3 regions of the Ferrimonas gelatinilytica genome follow, and region 3 is predicted to be linked to each of the others. Evidence: predicted binding sites of a transcription regulator. Region 3 holds the regulator's gene; each other region holds the start of a gene.
What was found. Region 3 encodes sigma-54, which starts transcription at its own class of promoters, with help from an activator protein. Its sites were predicted from a motif close to GTTGGCACGNNNNTNGNNT; they were not measured.
Positions count from the first base shown of each region.

Region 1: ABD997_RS01535 (formate dehydrogenase accessory sulfurtransferase FdhD) is a predicted target of sigma-54. The motif match lies at 1,183-1,201, and genes of this name have one in related genera.
Region 2: ABD997_RS07385 (DUF2884 family protein) is a predicted target of sigma-54. The motif match lies at 1,115-1,133, and genes of this name have one in related genera.

Region 1 is NZ_BAABLF010000004.1:25,864-28,132, reverse strand. Features, by position in the region: gene ABD997_RS01540 (substrate-binding domain-containing protein) at 1-309, opposite strand, end outside; gene ABD997_RS01535 (formate dehydrogenase accessory sulfurtransferase FdhD) at 306-1,139, opposite strand; gene ABD997_RS01530 (DUF3305 domain-containing protein) at 1,395-1,850, shown strand; gene ABD997_RS01525 (DUF3306 domain-containing protein) at 1,847-2,269, shown strand, end outside.
Region 2 is NZ_BAABLF010000008.1:31,985-34,253, reverse strand. Features, by position in the region: gene glsB (glutaminase B) at 1-909, shown strand, start outside; gene ABD997_RS07385 (DUF2884 family protein) at 1,223-2,032, shown strand; gene ABD997_RS07380 (LysR family transcriptional regulator) at 2,161-2,269, shown strand, end outside.
Region 3 is NZ_BAABLF010000029.1:54,924-57,192, forward strand. Features, by position in the region: gene lptB (LPS export ABC transporter ATP-binding protein) at 1-306, shown strand, start outside; gene ABD997_RS14040 (RNA polymerase factor sigma-54) at 356-1,795, shown strand; gene hpf (ribosome hibernation promoting factor) at 1,819-2,106, shown strand; gene ptsN (PTS IIA-like nitrogen regulatory protein PtsN) at 2,106-2,269, shown strand, end outside.

The DNA of each region.
Region 1 (2,269 bases), on a different contig from region 3:
CCGGCTGTCAGTCGGGGAGTAGTTGACCAAGCCTGCGGCCCCAAGCTCCTGACCGACCCGACCTACCGCCCAGTGCAGCAAGGGGTCGTCCGAACCGGTAATAATCAAGCGGTCGGACAGCATGCCGCTGTGGCAGGAGTCGATCACCCATCGATCGATGAGGGATTTGGGAAACAGCCATTTACCCGTGATCTTGGTGCCCGGGAGCTGTCGCTCGTTGGCCATTGCATAGACTTTCTTCTCGTTCAGGTCCAGATAATCCGCCACCTGTCGGGCATTCAAAAAGGGGTTGTCGACAGGGTCGTTCATGCCTGGCCCCCATCAAATTCGACGGTGTCGGCGCCGTGGTAGATAAGAAAGTGGCGACCCTTGGCACGGGCGATCATGGTGATTCCCAACTGCTGAGCCAGGCTCAGGCCCATCTCGGTGATCCCGGACCGGGAGAGCAGGACCGGGATCCCCATTTTCGCTACCTTGATCACCATCTCCGAGGTGAGTCGCCCGGTGGTGTAGAAGATCTTGTCGTCGCCCTTCAGCCCATCCAGCCACATATCCCCGGCTAAGGTATCCACTGCGTTATGGCGACCGACATCCTCGACAAAGCTAAGGATCTGGTCGTCCTGGCAGATCCCGCAGCCATGGACGGCACCGGCATTCTTGTAGGTGTCATTGTATTGTCCGAGGTTTTTTAGCAGGGCGTAGATCCCGCTCTGGCTCAGGTGCGGCTTGGTCAACCGGATCTGGTCGAGACCGGCAGTAAAGTTGCCATATACCGTGCCCTGGCCGCAGCCGCTGGTGACGGTTTTCTCCGCCAGTTTGTCCCGCACATGGGTGGTGTCCTCGCGAGTGATGACCGCGGCGGAGTGCACCTCCCAGTCCACGATGACGGACTCAACCTGCTCGATATCACTGATAAAGCCCTGGTTTTTCAGATAACCCAGGGCCAGTGCCTGTGGCCGGGCACCCAGGGTCATCAGGGTGACTATGGGTTGCCAGTTCAGGTAGAGGGTGAGCGGGCGCTCACAAGCGATCATCTTATCCTGGACCTGGCCATGCTCATCGACGGCGGTCACCGCCAGGGTCAGAGGCGCTTCGGTGTGGGTTTGGGAGAGTCGGGGACGGTGGGTCACTGGGCTCATGGTGGTGATCTTCTGGCTCATGGGAAACGGTGAGAAACGAGCGATGCAATATATGTTCCATCACTCGACAGAGTCACAACATGCTGGCGGTCACACTTCAGGAGATGAAGCGCCCCAAGTTGTCTGGTGAAAACAGACAGAATGTCCAGAGCTTGCCAAATAGTGTGACCATCCTCCGGTAAAGTAGGCTATCTATTGTTGGAACGATTTTTGCATATACCCTGTTAGTTACTGAAGCCGAATATCGGGTGATCGATGCAACATAGCGAATCTCTGTGGCAACTGGATGTCACGCTCAAATCTCAGCACGTTCAGGTTGGCCGCTGGAGCCAGGTACGCTGGGAAGTCGATCAACTGCTCCCCGCACGAGGGGAGAAGCCGGAAGGGGCGTATCGGGTGATGATGGAGCTGTTTCTCGATGAGCGCGCCAACTACCGCCTTAACCTGGATCTGCCCAATCCGAAGCTTTTCATCATCTGTGATGACAAGGGAGATGGCGTCCCGATCCCGATGCAGATAACTGCCAACCAGAATGTGGCGGCCGGTGCTCTGGAGGGCGACACGCCGGTGTTGACCTGTCCCATTCCGGATGCCATCGGCTGCTGGCTGGAATCGTTCCTGACGCGCCACGGCGAGCAGCCGATCACGGCCCATCGGCGCCGGCACATTGATGTTCGTGACGAGATGAAGCCCAAAGGGGGTAAGGCATGAGCGGATTTCTGGATCGCTGGCAGCGCCGCCGGGCGGCGGTTGCCGAGGAGGAGGCGAAGCAGGCTCGAGAGGAAGCGGAGGAGCTCGAATCGTCGGCGATGCCTGGAGAGGCGGTTGAAGCCGTAGAGTCGGACCAAGCCGCGGAGGTACAGGAGGAGCCCGAGGCACCACTGCCAGACCCCGAAGAGATTGAAGAGGGCGGCAGCTTCGCGGCCTTTATGCGTCCCGATGTGGCAGCGGACAAGCGCCAGGAGGCGTTGAGGGCGCTCTGGAAGCAGCCGCACTACAACGTGCGGGATGGCCTCTGCGAGTACGATCTGGATTATGCCGCGCAACCTAAGCTCAGCGCCAAAGTGGCGGCTGAACTGGCTGAGAAGGTCTTTCGTCACATGGTTAAAGATGTCGAGGAGGGGGCTGAG
Region 2 (2,269 bases), on a different contig from region 3:
CCGACTGCGCTCCAACTGCAGGAAGTGGTGGCGGATGCGACGCCACTCCTGGGTGGCGGTAAGGTCGCCGATTACATCCCAGAACTCGCCAAGGTGCCCAGCGGTAAGCTGGGCATCGCCGTTTGCAGCCACCGTGGTGTGGTCGGGGCGGGAGACTTCGAGGAGGCCTTTTCCATCCAGAGCATCTCCAAAGTGTTTGCCCTGGTGCTGGCAATGGGACTGTATGACGAGCAGGAGCTGTGGAGCCGGGTAGGCAAGGAGCCTTCGGGAAACCCATTTAACTCGCTGGTCCAGCTGGAGTTTGAGCGCGGCAAACCCCGAAATCCCTTTATCAATGCCGGTGCCCTAGTGATCACCGATATGCTGCAGTCCCGCCTCAGTGCGCCTAAGCAGCGGATGCTGGAGATGGTCCGGGAGCTGTCCGGCAATCCCCATATTGTTTCCGACAAGTTGGTTGCCGCATCGGAGTACCAGCACTCTGCCCGCAACGCCGCGATTGCTTACCTGATGAAGTCGTTTGGAAACTTCGATAACGATGTGGATGCGGTACTGCGAACCTACTTCAGTCACTGCGCAATCCGAATGAGCTGCGCCGATCTGGCTCGGGCGTTCTTCTTCCTCAGCAACAAGGGCAGCGGATTGGACCATCAGAACCGACTTTCGGAAAAGCAGAACCGCCAGGTGAATGCCCTGCTGGCCACCTGTGGCCTTTATGACGGCTCTGGTGAGTTTGCTTACCGGGTTGGAATGCCGGGCAAAAGTGGCGTTGGCGGAGGCATTGTGGCCGTGGTGCCGGGGCAGATGAGTGTGGCGGTGTGGTCTCCGGAGCTGGACCCCAGTGGTAATTCGGTGGCCGGAGTGGCGATGCTTGAGATGTTGAGCAAGCGCCTGGGCCGCTCTATTTTCTGACCCGCGCTTTTAAATCTCACGGTTGTAAAAAGAGGGGGCCGCGATTATGCGGCCCCTCTTGTTCGTCGTTGAGACCATAGGCCGTCATGGGCGTCTGTGAAGTTTGCCTAACATTTGGCGAACTCAACGAAATTGCGCATTATCGTCAACCTGCCATTGTTCATAGGAAGCGAGGGCTAATGGGCCCTGCAGTTCATCGTGATGACCTGGCATGAAATTTGTTTGCAGATTATCTCGCAACGGCCGTTAATTTCGTGGGCACCGGGCCTGTATGGGGCAGGAGCACCTAAGATTGCTTTTAAGGATATTCATCATGTTACGTTTTGCTTTTTGTGTTGCAGCGCTGTTTGGTTCGTTTACGGCGTTTGCCAACGATCTGCAGTTCAATGGTGTCCAGTGTGACCTGAGTTTCCAGCACACGTTGGAGGTGGATTCGGAGCGTTTGCTGGTGAGCGAAAACAAGAAAATCCTTTATCGCTTCGAGCAGGGACGCCTCTGGCTTGGTGACGAAGAGGTCCCACTGACACCGGTCCAGCATGATGCCTTGGCGCTTTATCAAAGCCAGCTGCTGGTCAACGCCAAGGCGTTGGTGGGCGTAGTGGATGAAGCCCTGGGATTGGCCACGGTGGCTGTCGATGAGGTGGTGACCGAACTTGGCGCCTTGGGGGTGGAAGCGGATAGCCTGACGGGGTTGATGGAGGGGGTTCGTCAGCGGGTTCAGGGATCGCTGGTGACAGGGTCCGGCAGCTACAAACTCAGTGGCGAGACGATGAATAATCTCGAGTCCGAGATCGACGACGCGGTTTCCGAGCAACTCGAGCAGGCGATCACGGCATCGGTGGGTAGCGTCATGGTGATGATGGGCCAGGCGCTGGCGGACGGCGAAGCGGGCAGCTTCGAGGAAAAGATGGAGAAATTTGGCCGCTCCATGGAGCAGATGGGCGAGCGCTTGGAAGCCCGCGTCGAAGCGCAGTCCGAGGAGATCGAACGCAAGGCAGAGGCGATGTGTCAGGACTGGATCGCCGTTGACCAGATTGAGGGTGAGGTGCAGCGCCTGATCCCAGAGCTCAATGGCATCGATGTGATTGTCCAGGGTGACCCCTCATTGGCCTGGATCCGCTAAGTTTTCTGGCCCCTGATTACAGTCGGTTCGCTACAGTGTGGAGTGGGCGGCGGTGTTCAACACCGCCGCTTTTCTTTTCTGGCCCGTCGGGGTTCAATAATGTTTGGGGCAAAGAGGAACCGTCGTGAATGCGTGAATTGTTAGAACCTATTGTTATTTTTACCCATGTGGTGCGGGCCCAGGGGTTCTCAGCGGCAGCGCGCAAGCTTGGGATCTCCAAATCCAAAGTCAGCAGTC
Region 3 (2,269 bases):
GGTGAGCGTCGTCGGGTGGAGATCGCCCGAGCCCTAGCAGCGGACCCCAAGTTTATCCTTCTCGATGAGCCCTTTGCCGGGGTAGACCCTATCTCGGTTATCGATATCAAGAAGATCATCGAACACCTCAAGGAGCGGGGCCTAGGTGTCTTGATCACCGACCACAATGTGCGCGAAACTCTGGATGTGTGCGAATACGCTTACATCGTCAGCCACGGGGAGATGATCGCACAGGGCGCACCGGAAGCGGTGCTCAACAACAAACTGGTTCGCTCGGTGTACCTCGGCGACCAGTTCAAGCTCTGACCGTCCGGCTAAAGCGGGACTTACGACACAAGGATTGGGCATTACCTCGATGAAGACGTCACTGCAGCTGAAGCTGGGGCAACACCTGACCATGACGCCCCAATTGCAGCAGGCGATACGCCTGCTGCAGCTGTCGACGCTGGATCTGCAACAGGAGATCCAGGAAGCACTTGAGGCCAATCCCCTGCTGGAGCAGGTTGATGAGTTTGAAGGTCAGGATGCGGAGGTGCCGGAAGCTGCCCCGAAGGAGCGCTCGGAAATGGAAACCGGCGAGGCGATGAGCCAAACCGAGATGACCGATGACCTGCCGCTGGACAGCACCTGGGACGATGTCTACAGTGCCGCGCCTGCCGCCCCCGCCGGGCCGGTGCGCGACGACGATGAGAATCTCTACCAGGGGGAAACCCACGAAGACCTGCACAGCCATCTGCTCTGGCAGATGGAGCTCACCCCGATGACTGATCGGGATCGTGCCATCGCCACCACCATCATCGACGCCATTGACGAGCATGGCTATCTCACTGTTGATATCGAAGAGGTGCAAGAAGCGCAGGGCCTGGATGATATCGACCTGGACGAGGTCGTGGCGGTACTCAAGCGTGTCCAGCAGTTCGATCCTATCGGCTGTGGCGCGCGGGATCCGGCAGAGTGCCTGCTGGTCCAGTTGGCCCAGTTCGATCCCAAAACCCCCTGGCGCAGCGAAGCGATCAGCCTGCTCAACGACCATATGGACCTGCTGGGCAACCGCGACTTTCGAACCCTCCTGCGGCGCACTAAACTCAAAGAAGATGAGTTAAGGGCCGCCATGGAACTGATCCAATCTCTCAACCCCCGTCCAGGCAGCGCGATCTCCGCCAGCGCGAGCGAGTATGTGATACCGGACGTTTCCGTTAGCAAGAAACAGGGACGCTGGGTGGTGGAACTCAACCCGGATTCGGTCCCAAAGATCCGTATCAACGAACAGTACGCCGCCCTCTCAAAAGGGGCCAGAAACAATGGCGACAGTCAGTTTGTTCGCGGTCACTTGCAGGATGCCAAGTGGTTCATCAAGAGCCTGGAGAGCCGCAATGAGACATTAATGAAGGTGGCGAACTGCATCGTCCAGTTTCAGCAAGGATTTCTTGAGTATGGTGACGAAGCGATGAAGCCCATGGTCCTCAATGACGTCGCCGAAGCGGTGGAGATGCACGAGTCCACCATCTCCCGGGTCACTACACAGAAATTCATGCATACCCCTCGAGGGGTGTACGAACTGAAATACTTTTTCTCCAGTCACGTCAGTACGGACAGTGGCGGTGAGTGTTCCTCCACCGCCATCCGCGCACTGATCAAAAAACTGGTGGCCGCCGAGAGTCCCAAAAAGCCCCTCAGCGACAGCAAGATGGCTCAGCTTCTCGCGGAGCAGGGGATCCAGGTAGCACGGCGAACCATCGCCAAATACCGGGAAGCCCTCTCCATCCCCCCGTCAAACCAGCGCAAAGTACTGTAACAGAGCGCAATGGAGGCTTACTTATGCAGATCAATCTTACCGGGCACCACATCGAACTGACCGACGCCTTGAGAAACTATGTGCATGAAAAGTTTGAGCGACTAGAACGGCATTTTGATCACATCAACAATGTCCACGTGATCCTGAATGTACAGAAGCTGCAGCAGATCGCCGAAGCCAAGCTCCATGTCAACGGTGGGGAGGTGTTTGCCACCCATGAGCACGAAAACATGTACGCGGCCATCGATGGTCTGGTGGATAAGCTTGACCGCCAAGTGATTAAGCACAAAGAGAAAATTTCCAGACACTAATGGAAATCACGCAACTCCTGACGCCGGAGCGCACCCACTGTGCTGCGCCCGGCCTTAGCAAGAAACGGGCACTGGAGATGATCAGTGATTTGGCTGCTCGCCAGTGCCCGGATCTCCCCCAACATGAACTGTTTGAGAGCCTGTTAGCCCGGGAAAAAGTGGG